One region of the Rhodococcoides sp. S146-33 genome, then DNA from elsewhere that is predicted to be linked to it. Evidence: riboswitches for the same ligand, from Rfam matches in the RefSeq annotation. Region 1 holds a riboswitch; each other region holds the start of a gene.
The links. A riboswitch is a leader RNA that binds a small molecule or an ion and turns the genes downstream of it on or off. The one in region 1 is predicted to bind S-adenosylmethionine.
Positions count from the first base shown of each region.

Region 1 (4,340 bases):
CACCGAGTTGTTGCGGATCACCGCAGGCTTGGCGATCGACGTGACCTGACCCCGCCGACGTCGAACCTCAGGATGCGAGCGTGGGTGCGATGCTCGATGCGCCGAGGACCTCGTCGACCGTGTCGACGTCGAAGCGAGTACCGCGAGCGCCGAGCAGCGGCAGAACCCCGGAGCTCAGGAATGTCGACTGCCGATTCACGTCGTCGTGGACCTGCAGCGTCACCCCGTCGGCGACGTCGGCTGCGGTGACGTCGGAGATCAGACTGGCCAACCCCGACGGCGTGCCGACGTAGCGGATGGACGACGGGCTGATCGGCGCGTCCAGCCCGCCGAACTCACGGCGAGCCGTCCGCGCATCGGCCGCGATGTGTACCTCGAGGTCGAGGAACACCGCCGTGCTGTCGGCCGACTCGCCGCGCTCGACGGCTTCGGCGCGTAGCCGCGCGCGTTGCTGCTGCGCTTCCCGCAGGTCGGAGGCTTGGATCCGGACAATGTTCGCATCCGGACCCACGGTCAGTTCGGACCAGATCTCATCGAATTCGACGGCGATGCGAGTGTGGTTGTGCGACATGAGTGGTGGTCCTGATTCTAGAAGTCGGAGAACGCATTCGGTCGGAGCGGAGCCGAAATCGAACACGAGCCGGACGCAGTGCGGCACAGATCCACATATCTGTTGCACCAGTGGCGGTTGCCCAGCCACGCGACACTCACGGTCATGACGCCATGCTAACCGTCCGAGGGGGTGCACGGGGATCCAACCCCGGCGGCACCATCAGCAAGGTCGGGGAACGGTCGCGGGTCGGGTACGGGGTTCCACCAGCCGGCGTCCTCCGCGTAGTCCCAGTTCGGTCCCGACTCGACCAGGGCGGCAAGCGCGTCGACGAGTCGGTCGACATCGGCCGAGGAACTGCCGAGACCGATGCTGGCTCGAACCGCGCCGTCCGCATGGCCCAGCCGGCGGAGCAGCGGGTGCGCGCAGAACTTTCCGTCCCGCACTCCGATGCCGTGCTCGGCGGAGAGGTACGCAGCCACCTCACCCGGGTCGCGTCCGGCCACCGTGAAGGTGACGATGCCGACGGTATCGGGCGCGTCGGCCCACACCTGCAGCAGTTCGACGCCGTCCAGATCAGCCAGGCCGCACCGCAGTCGGGACGACAATTCGTGCTCGTGTGCCTGCAGCTCGGCGTCGTCGAATCCTGCAATGGCCTCACAGGCTGCGGCCAGTGCGGCCACTCCGAGCACGTTGGGGGTGCCGGCCTCGTGGCGCTGAGGCGCTGGGGCCCACTCCGTGTGATCGATGCTCACGCTCCGAACCGCACCGCCACCGGCCAGGTGCGGCTCACCGGCGTCGAGCCAATCACGTGTGCCCACAAGCACTCCCGCCCCGAACGGGGCGTAGAGCTTGTGCCCGGAGAAGGCGAGGTAGTCCACGCCGAGTGCCGCGATGTCTATGCGGCGATGCGGAACGAGCTGAGCACCGTCCACTGCAATCCTGGCACCGTGGCGATGCGCCAGTGCGGCGAGTTCCGCAATGGGGAGGACCTCACCAGTGACGTTAGATGCCCCCGTGATCGCCAGCAGCGCAGCGGGTTTCGCGGCCAGTTCGGCGTCGAGACGCGCGATGGTCTCGGCCAGTGACGATGCGGCCACCACCACTCGGCGATCACGCCACGGAAGCAGGTTCGCATGATGCTCGATATCGAGCACCACGGTGTCGCCCGGCACACACGCAGCCAGCAGGTTGAGCGAGTCGGTGGTGTTCCGCGTGAACACCGCCACCGAATCATTCTGCGCACCAACAAAATCGGCGACAGTTACCCGAGCCTTCTCGTATGCGGCCGTCGAGACCCGCGAGGCGTAGCCGGCACCTCGATGCACGCTCGAGTAGAACGGCAGCAGTTCCGCGATCCGATCGGTCACTGCCGCCAGGGCCGGTGCGCTGGCCGCGTAGTCGAAGTTGGCGTAGGTGCACGTGCCACCCTGAACCAGGGGTACCTGCAGATCCGTGCCCGAAACAGGGGCAAAAGGAGCACAGGGGCGGGAAAGTACAGACGTCATGACAGATCAAGCCCTCACGTTCGAGGGACCCGCAACCGAAGAGTTCGTGAACGAGTCCGCGCTTGCCGCGCCGGTTTTCCGGCGTCAGCCTGGTCGTCACCCGGAGCACCCCACCGCGAAGGAGGGTTGCCGACCAGCAAGCCGGGGCTTGATGCTGGTACTCGTGACCGTGGGCAGAACCATTGCAAACCCGCTGCAGTTTTGTCAAGCCGGGACTCACACGTCTGCAGCAGTAGGATTTCCGCGGTAGGAGCGTGCGCTCGTTCACCTGCTGGCAAACAGAACGTGAGATAACCAACGGCGCTGCTGCTCGCCAGCACTACAGAGTCACTTGCCAACGAACGAGAAGGACGCCCGGTTGTCTGTGCATCAAGAGAACGATCTGCCGGGTTCGAGCGCGGACATCGCGCCTGCCCCGGCGGCGTTTCTTCGCTCGTCGCTCGCTCCTCCCGCCCGGACGCTCATCGACGTTCTCCGCGAGACCGCCCATCGCTTTCCCGACGCCCCGGCAATCGACGACGGCGCGGTGTCGGTCAGCTACTCGGAGCTGTTGGACGACATCGCCGAGGGCGCTCAATGGCTCGCCAATGCGGGCGTTCGGCGCGGCGATCGCGTCGGCATCCGTATGCCGTCGGGTTCTTTTTCGCTCTACGTGGCCATTCTGTCCATCCTTGCCGCCGGTGCCGCGTACGTTCCGGTCGACGCGGACGACCCCGAAGAGCGTGCCGAGCTCGTCTTCGGCGAGGCCAAGGTCACGGCCATCGTCACCGCAGGCGGTATCGCGGCCGGTACCGCCCCGAAACAAGACGTACCCCAGGACGCCGCCCGACCGCCTACCCCCGAGGACGATGCCTGGGTCATCTTCACCTCGGGTTCGACGGGTACGCCCAAGGGCGTTGCGGTCAGTCATCGCAACGCGGCGGCGTTCGTCGATGCCGAGGCGCGCATGTTTCTACAGAAGGATCCGTTGGGCCCAGGTGATCGCGTACTCGCCGGCCTGTCGGTGGCGTTCGACGCCTCGTGCGAAGAGATGTGGTTGGCGTGGCGGCACGGTGCGTGCCTGGTGCCCGCGCCGCGGTCGCTGGTGCGGTCCGGCTTCGATCTCGGTCCGTGGCTCGTCTCCCGCGACATCAGTGTCGTCTCGACGGTGCCGACCCTCGCGTCGCTGTGGCCCGCGGTCGCACTCGAGGCAGTGCGGCTGCTCATCTTCGGCGGCGAAGCCTGCCCCCCGGAGCTGGCCGAGCGACTCGCCGTCGAGGGCCGCGAGGTCTGGAACACCTACGGCCCCACCGAAGCAACGGTCGTCGCGTGCGCGGCCATCATGGACGGGAAGGGTCCCGTCCGCATCGGATTGCCGTTGGACGGGTGGGACCTGGCGGTGGTCGACGCGTCGGGCGCTCCCGTGCAGGTGGGTGACATCGGTGAACTCGTCATCGGTGGCGTCGGTCTGGCGCGGTATCTCGATCCGGCCAAGGACGCCGAGAAGTACGCGCCGATGCCCTCCCTCGGTTGGGAGCGGGCTTATCGCAGCGGCGATCTGGTCAAACTCGAACTCGAAGGCCTGCTCTTCCAGGGCCGCGCCGACGATCAGGTCAAGCTCGGTGGTCGACGCATCGAACTCGGCGAGATAGACAATGCGCTGCAAGCACTTCCGGGCGTCAGCGGTGCCGCCGCGGCCGTGCGCAAGACCGGTGCGGGTAACTCGGTTCTCGTCGGCTACCTCGCCAGTACCGACCCCGATTTCGATCTCGAAGCCGCCCGAACGCTGTTGGCCGAGCAGCTGCCGTCGGCGCTGGTTCCACGGCTCGCGTTGGTCGAGGAGATGCCCACGCGCACCTCGGGCAAGGTCGACCGCAATGCGCTGCCGTGGCCATTGCCCGGCTCGGCGGGCGCGTCGGCTCTCGGCGGCACGGCGGGGTGGGTGGCGCAGCTGTGGACCAACATCCTCGGCGCTCAAGTCAACGACGAGAACGCCGACTTCTTCGCCAACGGCGGCGGATCCTTGTCGGCCGCGCAGCTGGTGACAGCGTTGCGCGAGCGGTTCCCCGAGGTCACCGTCGCGCAGTTGTACGACCATCCCCGATTGGGTTCGCTCGCACAGTATCTCGACGACCTGAAGCCGGTGGTCGAGGCAATTCCACGTGAGGTCGCCCCCACATCGCGCACCGCCCAGTGGGCACAGATTCTGGCGACGGTTCCGTTGACCACCTTGACCGGGTTGCAGTGGGTCACCTGGTTGGGGTTGCTGTTCAACGTCATGTCGTGGTTCGGCGACGTGTCGT
Region 1 is NZ_JCAJWY010000001.1:1,616,054-1,620,393, reverse strand. It holds gene AC5WEY_RS07795 (YbaK/EbsC family protein) at 1-49, shown strand, start outside; gene AC5WEY_RS07790 (hypothetical protein) at 68-571, opposite strand; gene AC5WEY_RS07785 (hypothetical protein) at 589-717, opposite strand; gene AC5WEY_RS07780 (aminotransferase class V-fold PLP-dependent enzyme) at 727-2,058, opposite strand; SAM riboswitch class IV at 2,112-2,227, opposite strand; gene AC5WEY_RS07775 (Pls/PosA family non-ribosomal peptide synthetase) at 2,423-4,340, shown strand, end outside.

Region 2 (4,340 bases), on a different contig from region 1:
GTCGAACCGTACGGTGTGCCATCGGGTGACAAGCTGCTCGGCCCGGTGGTGCCGCCGCACCCGCCGAGCACGTTGGTTGCGAGCACACACCACTCGTCGGTGTCGATAGGGCGCCCGGGCCCGACCATTCCGTTCCACCAACCGGGCAGAGCATGATCGGCGTCCGGCGGGCCGGACACGTGCGAATCGCCCGTCAGGGCATGTTCGACCAGAACGACATTGCTGCGGTCGGTGGCGAGTTCGCCCCACCGCTGCACCGCGACGGTGACCTGGGGAATACGAGCGCCGTTCTCGAGATCGAGACCGCCGATGTCTATGGTGCCCAGCCGGCCGTCCGGAGACGGAAGAACCGCCTCCGGACGAACGCCTGTGTCGCAGCTGTGACTCAAGATGCCGCCGCGCTGAAGCCGACCTCGAGGTCGGCGATGATGTCGTCGATTCCTTCGATTCCCACTGCCAGGCGAACCAGGCCGGGTGTCACTCCCGATGCCAGCTGCTCTTCGGGAGTCAACTGGGAATGGGTGGTGGACGCGGGATGAATGACGAGTGAGCGCACGTCTCCGATGTTAGCGACGTGGCTGTGCAGTGTGAGCGCGTTGACGAACTTCTTGCCCGCGTCCACTCCGCCCTTCAACTCGAAGGCGACGATCGCACCCTGCCCCTTGGGCAACAACTCCTGGCCGCGTCGGTACCACGGAGACGATTCGAGTCCGGCGTAGTTGATCGAGACGACGTCGTCGCGGCCGGCGAGGAACTCGGCCACCTTCTGTGCGTTCGCCACATGCCGCTCGATTCGCAGGCTCAACGTCTCGATGCCTTGGCTGATGAGGAAGGCGTTGAACGGCGAGACCGCCGCACCGATGTCACGCAGCAACTGCACGCGTGCCTTCAATGCAAATGCGGGCGCGCCTAGATCGGCGAAGACCACACCGTGGTAGCTCGGATCCGCGGTGGTGAAGTTGGGGTGGCGGCCCTGGGTCCAATCGAAGGTGCCACCGTCGACGATGACGCCCGCGATGGCCGTGCCGTGCCCGCCCAGATACTTGGTCGCCGAGTGCACGACGATGTCGGCACCGTGCTTCAGGGGCTGTAGCAGGTACGGCGTCGCTACCGTGTTGTCCACGATCAACGGGATGCCGTTCTCGTGGGCTACCGCCGAGATACCGGGGATGTCGAGAATGTCGTTCTTCGGGTTGGAGATCGATTCGCCGTAGAACGCCTTGGTCGACGGCGTGATCGCGGCACGCCACTGCTCGAGATCATCGGGATCGTCGACAAACGAGACGGTGATGCCCAGCTTGGGGAGCGTGTAGTGGAAGAGGTTGTACGTGCCGCCGTACAGCCGCGGGCTCGAGACGATGTGGTCGCCTGCTTCCGCGAGGTTGAGAATCGCGAACGTCTCGGCGGCCTGACCCGATGCGAGCAAGAGCGCGGCGACGCCACCTTCGAGGGCGGCGATGCGCTGCTCGACGACGTCCTGCGTCGGGTTGATGATGCGGGTATAGATATTGCCCGGCTCCGCCAGACCGAACAACGCGGCCGCGTGATCGGTGTTGTCGAACGTGTACGAGGTGGTCTGGTAGATCGGCAAGGCGCGAGCGTTGGTAGCGCCGTCCGGGGTCTGGCCCGAGTGAATCTGCTTGGTCTCGAAGCTCCAGTTGGCAGCCGGATCGGTGAACGGATCCTCGGTGGGTGCTCCGGTGGCGTCGACGATGTCGGGGGTCGAATCGGTCATGGCTGGTGATACTCCGTTTTCTTGAGACGAGTCTGTCTACGACGAATCGAATGTCGAATGATGCTCGAGAAGTCGAGCGTTACGGGGCGTATCGGTACAGCAACACATGAGAGAACCTCCTGACAGGCCTCGGCCCCAGGAGGCCGAAGATTCAGTGGGTCCGCTGCCTGCGGACCCGCGCTTGTCGATCCGGTACTCGCGTGCCGGATCGGCCTGGTCGTTCACCCGGGGCACCCCACCGCGGTTGGAGGGTTGCCGGCCAGCAAGCCGGGGCTCGATGCTGGCACTCATGACCTGGCGAAGATGTTACCGGGTGCGGACATGGCACAGAAACAAGGGCTCGGTGCGTCGGCCGGTGGGGCTCGAGCAGATGCTCGGGTGAGGACAATCACCGCGCTGCGACTCGAAAACCAGTTGCCCGAGGGAAGACAATGAACGGGCTGGCTGTTCTCTTACTCGGTTGTGCTGTGCTGAATCGATTCGGCCGGCCGCCGTTCTTGTTGCTCACTCACCCGATCGAAACGAAGGTAGTACCGCTGTGACTGTCACCGATTCCGCTTTGTCCCGAGTCAGCGCTGTGCGCGGCAGGGTGTCGAGTGGTCTGAGTGTCAGTCATCGACCGCACTCGACCCGTCGCAAACTCGCGATGTTGGCCCTGTCCATCGGCGGCTTCGGCATCGGCACCACGGAATTTGCGTCGATGGGCTTGCTGCCGGACATCGCCACCACGATGGGGATCTCCGAGCCTTCCGCGGGTCACATGATCTCTGCCTACGCGCTGGGCGTCGTGGTCGGCGCGCCCACCATCGCTGCCCTGGCTGCGCGCGTTCCCCGGCGGATGTTGCTGCTGGTGCTGATGGTCGCCTTCACCCTGGGCAACATCGGCACGGTGTTCGCACCCAGCTTCAACGAGCTGGTCGCTTCGCGATTCGTCGCCGGCCTGCCGCACGGCGCGTACTTCGGAGTGGCTGCGCTGGTGGCTGCACACCTGGCCGAGCCGGGTAAACGGGCCAAAGCTGTCGCGATGGTGATGATGGGCCTTTCGGTCGCCAACGTCGTCGGCGTACCGGTCGCAACCTGGATCGGGCAGGCGCTGGGTTGGCGCAGTGCGTTCGCTCTCGTAGCGGTCATCGGTGCCCTCACGGTCGCCGCGCTCGCTGTGTGGATGCCGCGCCTCGACGCCATGCCGACCACCAGTCCCATCACCGAACTGGGTGCGCTGCGCCGCAGTCAGGTCTGGATGACCCTGTTCGTGGGCATCGTCGGATTCGGTGGCATGTTCGCGGTGTACACCTACATCGCGTCGACGCTGACCGATGTCGCCGGCCTTGCTCGCGCGCTCGTTCCGGTCGCCCTGATGATCTATGGACTCGGGATGGTTGCAGGCAACTACGCGGGCGGCTGGCTGGCCGACCGATACCAGCTCAAGGGCACTTTCGTCGGCCTGGCTGCAACTGCAGTGTTCTTGGCGATGTTCGTGGCAGCGGCCCACAATCCGGTCACCGCTCTGCTTCTGGTGTTCCTGATCGGCGCGTCCGGCTCCTCGGTGGTTCCGGGGCTGCAAACGAGATTGATGGACGTGGCCGAAGACGCTCAGACGCTGGCCGCGTCGCTGAATCACGCCGCATTCAACCTGGCCAATGCCATCGGAGCCGCAGTCGGTGGTGCCGTGATCGCCGCCGGATTCGGCTACACGGCACCCGCGGCCGTCGGCTCGGGCCTGGCGGTGGCCGGTCTCGGTGTGCTGGCCACCGCCATGTGGATGGACAAGCGCGCGGCCGCGAAGTAGGCCGCCCGGTTCTGTCAGCCGGTGATCGTCGCTGCCGTTCCGTCGAGTGCGTCGGTCAGCGCCGGGGTCAGCTTGTCGATCACATACGGCAGGCTCAGCACGCTTGTGAAATAGATCGCCCCGGCCGTCACCCCGTCGGTGAAGACCAGATTGCCGTCCTGCACCGGCTCCAGCGCGTTGTACACCGCTTCTTTCTCCAACTGCGCGCGGTCGCCGGGCCCCTCGGTTCCCCAGATCAACACGTCGGCGACGTCGAGTACAGACAGGTTCTCCAGCGGAATACTGGCTTGAGCGCTACCGTCGGCCGGAACGTACGCGTCGATGTCGTCGGGGATCGCGAAGCCTAGCTCGGTGAGAAAGTCGGTGCTCAGTCCGTCCTGGTACGCAATCGCCTTGCCCTCGTAGAACGCGTTCTGCAAGAAGATCGCTTTCTTGCCTGCGAATTCCGGGTGGGCGGCAGCGGCGTCCGCGAACTTCTGGTTCACTCCGTCGATCAAGGCATCGACCTCGATCTTCCGGCCCAGAGCGCGTCCGATTTTCTCTGCCTGCACGTCCCACGGCTCGAAGTAGGCGGTCGACGCATCGGACTGCGCGAGCGTCGGTGCGATGTCGCTGAGAGTGTCGTACGTGTCCGCCGTCAGGCCTGCATTGGTGGCGATGATCAGATCGGGCTCGAGTGCGGCGATCTTCTCTGTCTCGAATCCATCGTCGTTCGAGAGAACCTCGGGCTGCGCGTCACCGAGCGCTTCCTGGGCCCACGGCCACGTTGCGTAGGGCTGTTCGCCGTACCACTCGGTGACGCCGACGGGTACGACG
Region 2 is NZ_JCAJWY010000002.1:589,333-593,672, forward strand. It holds gene metX (homoserine O-acetyltransferase MetX) at 1-389, opposite strand, end outside; gene AC5WEY_RS11245 (bifunctional o-acetylhomoserine/o-acetylserine sulfhydrylase) at 386-1,735, opposite strand; SAM riboswitch class IV at 1,908-2,030, opposite strand; gene AC5WEY_RS11250 (MFS transporter) at 2,382-3,524, shown strand; gene AC5WEY_RS11255 (ABC transporter substrate-binding protein) at 3,539-4,340, opposite strand, start outside.
Region 2: linked by a shared signal. The riboswitch ahead of AC5WEY_RS11245 (bifunctional o-acetylhomoserine/o-acetylserine sulfhydrylase) and the one ahead of AC5WEY_RS07780 (aminotransferase class V-fold PLP-dependent enzyme) in region 1 are both predicted to bind S-adenosylmethionine.

Region 3 (4,340 bases), 140 kb from region 1:
CTGGTAGCCAGGACCTGCGCGATGACAGCACCGGTCGGCAACGCCAGTGTCACCGCAGGCAGCACCAACGACGCTACGCCGTCGTCACCGAACGCCGGGAACCAGCGCAGTCGGAACGAGAACAGTTGCAGCAGCAGTAGTCCTACCCAAAACGTCGGCACTGCCACCCCGAGCGGTGGGAGCGCAAGCAGCAGGTTCTTCAGCCATGGGATCTCGGTATACGTGGCGGCGTAGGCCACCGCGGCTCCGCACACGACGGCCAGCACCAGGGCCGTCCCCGCCAAGCCGAGCGTGCTGGGCACCGCGTCCAGGATGGCCGTCGTCACTGGCTGGCCGGTGGCGATGGACAATCCGAAGTCGCCCTGCACAGCCCCGACCAGTGAATGCCAATACTGCACCAGCACCGGCTGATCGAGACCGTAACGAGCCTGCAGTTCAGCGATGGCCGCAGCGTCGGCTGGGGTACCAGAGCCCGCCGAGTCCACGGCAAGACTGACCGGGTCCGACGGCAGCAGGAACAGCACGATGAACGAAATGGTGAACGCAGCCCACAGCACTGCCACTGCTTGCAGTACTCGCTGTCCGATGTAGCGGATCATGCGTTCAGCCAAGTGTCGAAGAACTGAAGGCGGGCCGAGGCCTCGAATTTCAGATCCTGCACTGTCGACGCCGCGCCGACGGCCTGGGAGAGTTCGATCGTGGGAATCCACAAGCCGTTGTCGAGCACCTGCTGCTGCGCGGTGGCGATTATCTCGTTGCGCGCCGCCACGTCGGTGGTCGAGAGCTGATCGGTCAACGTTGCATCCAGATCCGGGATCGGACCGCGGGCGTTCAGGTTTCGTCCGTCCACCGCAAACGAGGTACGCAGAATGTCGCCGTCGGCGCGAGTGCTGTTGTAGTACGTCGCGTCGTAGTCCTTTGTGCCTTGCCGCGCCGTCGCCTCCGAATTGGAGACCAGCTCGAGCTGCAGGTCGACACCCACTGCACGCAGTTGCTGTTGGGTCAGTTCCAGAATCGCCTGGTTGCCGGCGAACACCGCCGAGTACATGACCTTGAAACTCAGCTTCTGCCCGTCCTTTTCACGGATGCCGTCTCCACCGGGAACCCAGCCCGCGGCGTCGAGCAGCGACTTCGCCTTATCGGGGTCGTAGGTGACATCGGCGAGCTCGACGTAACCCGGCGTGGCGCTGGCCAACGTGCTTGTCGCTGTTCGGAAGTCGGGGCCGAGGACCGTATCGACGAGTTCCTGACGGTTGATCGCCGGCACCAAGGCCGTCCGGACGGCGGGGTCCTGTAGCGCACCGCGAGTGACGTTGGGCTGAATGCCGAACGGAACGCCCGGGTTGGATGCCGTCAGGATTCGGCCACCGGTCGCCTCGATCTGCGGCGCGTCCTGCGGTAGTGCGTCGCTGACGGCGTCGAGCTGATCGGAGGAAAGACTACCGGTACGCACACCCGACTCGGGCACGATCGTGAACTCGATACGGTCCAGGTACGCCTCGCCCTGGTGAGCGAATACCGCAGAGCCCCAGTTGTATCCGCTTCGCTTGGCCAAAGCGACGGAACGGTCCTGCTGATAGTCCGCATAGGTGAACGGTCCCGATCCGATATTGGTGCCCAAGCACCGAGACTCCGCCGACTGGGCCGACGTCGCGGTGGACTGAATCCCGAGCTGAGGCGTCGAACTCGCCTGCAGAAACTGCGCATTGGGTGCCGAGAAGTCGATGCGAACCGTGAGCGGATCGACGACCGTGGCACCTTGGTACCCGGTGAGGTAACTGGCGGCCAGCGGCGCCTTGGCGGCACCGAGGGTGCCGGTGATGGCGTCGAAATTGTCCTTGACGGCGGTGGCGTCGAGCGGAGTGCCGTCACTGAACGTCACGCCATCTTTCAGCTGGAAGGTGAAGGATTTCGCGTCGGGAGTCACTTCCCAACTTTCGGCCAACCACGGCTCGATCTCGCCGGTGTCAGAGTTCTGGTCGGTGAGCGAATCGACCACCTGGCGAGTCACGTAGATCGTTTGATTCGTACCCGCCTGCGCCGGATCGGAGCAGGTGGGAGCCCCGGACAGGCCGTAACGCAGCGTCCCTCCGGACTGCGGTGGTCCGGCGTCGGCGGCCGAGGTGGTGGCGCTACCTGCGCACCCGGCGAGCAATGTGGCGGTGGCGGCAACTACTCCGGCCACCAGAAGTACAGGGCGAGTGGACACGTGGGTGTCTCCGGTATCTGGTCGATCGCGCGCACGGTCCAGCGTCCGAGCTGGGTGTGCCCAGGAAGGAGTGCGCGCAGATGATGAAGTGAAACGTGAAGTACGAGCTGAGCCGAAATGTCAGCTGAGACAGGTCGACCCGTTCAGACGGCACAGATCGACATGAAGCCGACGACATCCGTCGACAAAGCCTGAGGCGACTCGGGTGTTCACGTGTATTCCTCCATCGGTCCCGGCGGTAGCACCCTCACCCGACGAGCGGGGGGTTGCTGCGACGTCATAGAGCCAGGTCTCTCGGTCGCTCTGGATGGTCCTTCGTATTCGATACTACGAGAGGGTAGGCGCAGTTGCCAACCGGGGTAGAAAATGGACTTACCGACGAAAGTCTCGAACAGAGTGAACGGACGAGCCCTCCCAATCAGACGGCAACTGTCAATTCCGCTTTTTCACTGACGACCGAATCCGAATCAAGCTGTCGCTCAACCATATCGGATCGCACGTCGATCATGCGTTGCACCCAAAAGTCGACCGTTTCACCAGCGGCGCAAAACCGATCCAGCACGTCCATACACAGCCAGGTCGCAACCGAAAAATCCTGCTCCGCCCCGTCGAGACCCATGAGTGCCAATTCTTCGCCCACGGCGATGAGAGCGCAATCGACACCGGCACTACTGCGCTCCAGCCATCCCAACGCCCGACGGAGATACTCCCAATCGGCTGCGGGCACAGGTTCGATGGCCGATTGCCTGCACAATTCCGCCGTCGCGACGAGCGCGTCCACAACCGGCCCCGACAGTGCACCGTCGAGTTCGACGAGCATGCCCCGATCGGAATCTATGAGGTCGGCCATGTAGCGCCAGCGGGTCGAAGGGGCGACATCCTCCGGCCACAGGTCAGTCGTACCGAACTGAAGTCGACTGATCAGTTCTTTCGATGAACTGCACGAAGCGGCGAAACGGAATGCGTCGTTCATGTCGATCATCCCCACTGGGTCGTAACACAACATTGGACACCGGCTCGGCACTCGAGTTCGGAGGTACTGCCAAGCAGTGGCTTTCGTCACCGATGCAAGCAACGATGCTGTGGTCGTTACGACCGCCTTGGGGGATATTGAACGCCCTCACCAGCATCTACGCGACTCGTCGTTACTGAAAATCGACAACGTCACACTTGTGGTCGATGTGTAATCCGCCACATACTGCAGCACTTCGACTCGGCATCCCGGCAGCCGAGCGCGAGTTGGAACGCGTGTTCGAAAGTCTGTCGGTGGGTCGCGATAGATTCTGTTCATGCTTTCGGGGGACGGCGGATCAGGGGTGGACGGCATCGAGACGGTGCCGCCTCCCCCTGTCGTGTCCGATCCCGCACTGTCGGCGCTGATCGACCGGGTCGAGTCCGCGGTGGCGGAGTTGGCCGGGCAGGGGTCGGTGTCGTGGACGAACGCCGACCGGCGTGCGGTGATCCAACGCATGGAAACACTCACCCGATCCGTGACCGCGTACTCGTACACCTGGCTCAACGAGCTGATCGATCAGCGCGGCCTCGATGTGTATCCCGGCTCGGTACCGTGCTCGGTGGCATGGATGCTGCGCATCACCCCACGCGCCGCCGGAGCGCGAGTGCGTCTGGCCGCCGAATTGGGGGATCGCACCGCACTGTCCGGTGAAGTCCTACCTCCGTTGTTGCCGCACACCGCGGCAGCGCTGCGGGCGGGATTGCTCGATGCCAAACATGTGCAGATGATCCGCGAATTCTTCAAGCACTTGCCGGCCAGTGTCGATCCGCAGACCCGCGATCTCGCCGAACAGCAATTGGTGGGCTACGCCTGCACCCGACGGCCCGACGACTTCGCGCCGTTGGTGGCTCACCTGGATTCGATCCTCAGCCCCGACGGCGACTACGACGAAGACGAGGACGAGGACGAGAACGGCAAGCCCAAGCCGAAGAAGCGTCGGGATGCGTTCTTCTATCTCGGTGAGCAGGGTGCCGACGGGATGTCGGACGGGAAGTTCTGCGTCGACTCCGAACTGCGGGCCTACCTCGAGGCCCTGTTCTCCAAAGCCGCGAAACCGGGGGTGAACAATCCTGCCGACCCGACATCGGTCGTCCACGACGACGAAGACTGCGAGAC
Region 3 is NZ_JCAJWY010000001.1:1,759,501-1,763,840, reverse strand. It holds gene AC5WEY_RS08530 (ABC transporter permease) at 1-599, opposite strand, end outside; gene AC5WEY_RS08525 (ABC transporter substrate-binding protein) at 596-2,209, opposite strand; SAM riboswitch class I at 2,430-2,523, opposite strand; gene AC5WEY_RS08520 (hypothetical protein) at 2,628-3,029, opposite strand; gene AC5WEY_RS08515 (HNH endonuclease signature motif containing protein) at 3,499-4,340, shown strand, end outside.
Region 3: linked by a shared signal. The riboswitch ahead of AC5WEY_RS08525 (ABC transporter substrate-binding protein) and the one ahead of AC5WEY_RS07780 (aminotransferase class V-fold PLP-dependent enzyme) in region 1 are both predicted to bind S-adenosylmethionine.

Region 4 (4,340 bases), on a different contig from region 1:
ACACAGCGAATCCGAAGGTCGGCAGCGCGGAAGCGACCATCCCCTCCACGACACTCACCACGCACAAGTACAGAGCAATCAGGGCCGCGACCCCGAAGATCGCGCTGCGAGCGATCATCGACCCCGGCGACGCCACCCAGCGTCGCAGTTCGCTGGGCCGCACGTCAGAAAATCGCATCCCACGCCCCCGTCGCCAACTCTCCGATTGCCGACCCCGTGTCGGCAACTGCCGCAGCCCCGTCACCGATCGCGTCGCCGGCGCTACCCAAACCTTCTGTAAGCGGGGCAGACTGGGCCAGCCGTAGATACTTCGCCGCTTCCTCGGCGAGAACGTCTGCGCGCTTCGTCAGCAGGGAGACGTGCTTCGAGGCCAGGCCTTCGGCCGCTCCGCCGAGTAGGTCGGAAGCGATAATGAACCAGCTCTCGGTAACCTCCAGCCATACGTTCTTCAGTGTTTCGCCGGCCAGGGTCTCGATCTGTCGCGCCGCATCGGCACCGTGTGATGCCGCTTCGTACGCAAGGCGATGCGCGTCGGACTCCGCACCGGGGTCGAGAATGAGGTGACCGCTGAGTGTCAGGCCCGCCGCGGCCGCATCGGTCCGAACATCTGCCATCCGAACGTGTGCGTTCTGGAGTTCGGTGGCAAAGGCATCAATCGCGGAGGCATAGGTGCGGGCCGCGGCCGCCATATCCACAGTTCGCTGCGCGCCGTCAGTCAATTTCTCGCACGCGAGTCGAGATGCCGGCCCGTCCCAGGCCGAATCGACGGTGTTCCGAATGGAATACATCGTTTCGCCGGTGACGTCGATGTTCGACGCAAGTTGGTCGCGTAGCCATCCGGCTGCCAAGCGGACCGAACCGGAATCGCCGTTCACGTGGGTATCGACGGTCATCGCTGCTCTTCCCACAGGGCAACATTGACCTGGTCGGCCGCGGCCAGGTCTTGTTCCGAGTAGCGATCGACACTCTCCGAGACGACGTCGCCGAAACCCGCGAGCGCCAGGCTCAAATCGCCGGCAGACTCGACGGAAATCGACATGATCCCGAGAATCGCTGCAGTTCCTACGCCCCCATCGACATCGCCGGGGATCGACGTTGCCAGCGTGTCCACGTAGGCGGCCGCCTCGGACATCCGTGCCGCTTCGGACTGCACGGCAACTGGGTCCACGAACAGGGCCATGACGTCGACGACCATTCACTCCGCGGATCGACGACGTCGAGAAGTACAAGATCGAATGGCGCGCCTTCGCGAACCGTTGCGAGCCGCTCCGTGGGCATCACCAGCCATGGTTCATCCGGACCTACACAGGTGTGCAGCCGGTCCAGTGCCGAGAAGACGAGCAACGCGGATCGCCCATCGCGCGTGGTCCGCAGTTTGACTGTCGCTTCGTCCGGCGTGGTCACCGATTCGACGCACGGCACGTAGACCACTGGTGGAAAATCAGTTGGAACTGTTATTTCTGTCCCTCCCCCAACGCGGCCAGATCGCCGCCCCACAGGATCAGACGCAGTAGGGATCGCGCCGGTTCCACTGACAGGCCGGCCCTTTCGGAGGCCTGGTGGACGGCTTCAGCGAGACAACGCCTGCCAGGTCGCCTCGCCCGCGCGATATCCCGCCTCGAACAGCCATGGCCACTCGGAGAAGTCCTCGGGATCGACCACCACTGTCTCGACGCCGCCGTTCCCACGCCGCTTGGGCATGTTCTCGGGATGAGACGGGAACCGATCTTTCAAATAAGCCGGCTCGAGACTCTGCCGAAATATCAACCACGTACGCGGTGTAAAACCCACTGCTTCAGCACGTTTCGCCAGGTCGATCCAGGTCTCACTGTTCGCATATCCACCCTCGAGCACCAGCCTCCGGGTTTCGAGCATCGGAAATGCCCCGAACCATATCGGTGGATAGCTCAGCAGTGTCTGGCACCAGGCACGACGGCGCTCGGGCGGAATGGGTTCCCACTTGGCCTGCGCTGCTGCGAGTTCGTCTCTTCCGGACATTGTTCACCTCATCCTGGAGGTGCAACCCTCCATCGACTTGCGGTCCCGCGGTTGCGGGATACGCCGGTTCTTCCCCTGGGGCACCCCTGTCGATGGAGACGGGGTTGCCGAACAGCCGGCCAGGTACCTACGGCTATTGCTCTTGAACCTTCCTCGACAATAGCCGAGGGGTACGACATGGATCGGCCGATCAATTGGATCGCCCCGAGCTCAGATCGAGTTCAGGCTCAGTAGTCGTCGATGCACGGGGCGGTGCGTACGACGGCGAACTCGGCCCCGATGCGTGGCCGACGCTCAGCCCCGACTGGGGTGCCTGCGCCGACACGTCGGCTCAATCACCGATCGACCTTCACGACGCCACAGCCGCCGATCTTCCTGCGCTCCAATGCGCCTACAGCACAGGCGTTATCGCCCTTAAAAACACCACACATACGGTGCAGACGGATGAGACACCAGGATCGGAGGTGATCCTCGGGGACAAGCACTTCGCGCTGACACAGTTCCACCTCCACGAACCGGCCGAGCACGAACTCGACGGCGTCCGCCACGACGCTGAGCTACATCTGGTGCACACCGCAGAGGACGGAAGCATCACCGTCGTCAGCGTCCTGATCGACAAGGGGGTAGCCAACGCAGCATTGAGAAACTACGTCGAGAAACTGCCTCCCGTCGGCGAGATCGCGGAGCTCACTGATTTCGATCCCAGCGCCCTGGTACCTACCGATCGGACGAACGTGCGCTACTCCGGGTCCCTCACTACTCCCCCATGCACAGAGGGCGTGCAGTGGATTGTCATGACCACGCCGGTGCAGGCCTCGGCGGAGCAACTCGACGAATTCCGCTCCGTGATCGAACAGAACGCTCGTCCACTGCAGGAGCAAGGCAGCCGAAAGGTCCACTCGACGCCGAAGGAAGTTGACTGGTCAGCGTCCGCGCCAACCCGGCAGGCGTCACTCGCAGCAGCCGCAGCGGTGTTCGTCCGATTCGGTGCGGGTGGGTAGAGGCGCGCAGCAGGTATCGCCTTTCCACGCGTTCATTCCCTCCTTTGTGGCGAGACCTGCAATGACGAGGGCAGCTACAGGGTCGGCCCACGACCAACCGAAGAGACTGTTGAGGAGTAATCCGATCAGGAGAACGGCGGAGAGGTAGGTGCACAGCAAAGTCTGTTTCGAGTCTGCGACGGCGGTGACGGAACCCAGCTCACGTCCGGTCCGACGTTGAGCCCATGAGAGCGTCGGCATGATCACCAAACTGACTGCTGCAAGGACGATTCCGACTGTCGAATGCTCGGCGGCTGCGAATCCGAACAGTGCGCGAACGGCATCGAGTGTGACGTACGCAGCCAGCCCGAAGAACGAGAATGCGATGACTCGTAGTGCGGTCTTCTCTCTCGCCTCGGGATCCTTGGCCGAGAACTGCCATGCCACAGCCGCTGCCGAGGACACCTCGATGATCGAATCGAGGCCGAACCCGACCAGTGCGGTCGACGAGACACGAGCACCCTCGGCAATGGCGATGGCGGCTTCGATCACGTTGTAGAGGATCGTCGCCGCGACGAACCAGCGAATGCGCGTGGACAGAATGGCGCGCCGCTCGTTCGAGGGCGAGTTCGGCGGCGATGACATGCCCAGCCCGGCGGGCATCAGCAGCAGCCCTCGGTGGTCGAGGCCGGGCAGCAGGTCGGGTCGACCGCAAGAACAACTTTCAGCAAGTCCTCCAGCGCCAGACCGATTTTGTTGTCCGCTAACTCGTACCGGGTCCGGCGTCCGTCCGGTACGGCAACGACCAAGCCGCAGCCACGTAGGCAGGCGAGGTGATTGGACAACTTCTGTCGCGTCACACCCAGCGCGTCGGCGAGTTCGGCCGGGTACCTCGGTGTGTCTTTCAGCGCCAGCAGCACTCTGGTGCGGGTTTCGTCGGACAGCGCGTGGCCGAACCGTGACAGCACCGACACGTTGGTCAAGAGATCCATGTCAAAACGGTACATCATTTTCTGTATTCAGAAAATCGTGAACCTCCAGGGTTCTTGGTAGCGGGAGCGGTAGTGCGGCCATCACGATCGCAGCCTCGCCCCGGCGGAAGTAGCCGTCGGGAACACTCGAGTGGATATGCGTTCCGTGCCGGGGCGGCAGCAGTCATACCGGAGCAGCCGACCCCACCCCCCGCAGGCGCGAGGATGAAGACAAGACGACGGGCGACAGCCGCGCCGCCTACAGTTGCGATGGTGACTGCCTCGATCGACGCGGCTGGCCAGGGACGTTTGACCTCAGGGGAATTCGTGATCGAAAGAGGAAGCCTATGATCATCACCGGGTTGTTCTTCGCCGAATACGCGCGAGCCTC
Region 4 is NZ_JCAJWY010000006.1:71,448-75,787, forward strand. It holds gene AC5WEY_RS21335 (hypothetical protein) at 1-178, opposite strand, end outside; gene AC5WEY_RS21340 (hypothetical protein) at 165-893, opposite strand; gene AC5WEY_RS21345 (hypothetical protein) at 890-1,180, opposite strand; gene AC5WEY_RS21350 (SseB family protein) at 1,063-1,497, opposite strand; gene AC5WEY_RS21355 (mandelate racemase/muconate lactonizing protein) at 1,570-1,998, opposite strand; SAM riboswitch class IV at 2,027-2,146, opposite strand; gene AC5WEY_RS21360 (carbonic anhydrase) at 2,193-2,999, shown strand; gene AC5WEY_RS21365 (cation efflux transmembrane domain-containing protein) at 2,949-3,641, opposite strand; gene AC5WEY_RS21370 (ArsR/SmtB family transcription factor) at 3,641-3,970, opposite strand; gene AC5WEY_RS21375 (DUF6941 family protein) at 4,297-4,340, shown strand, end outside.
Region 4: linked by a shared signal. The riboswitch ahead of AC5WEY_RS21355 (mandelate racemase/muconate lactonizing protein) and the one ahead of AC5WEY_RS07780 (aminotransferase class V-fold PLP-dependent enzyme) in region 1 are both predicted to bind S-adenosylmethionine.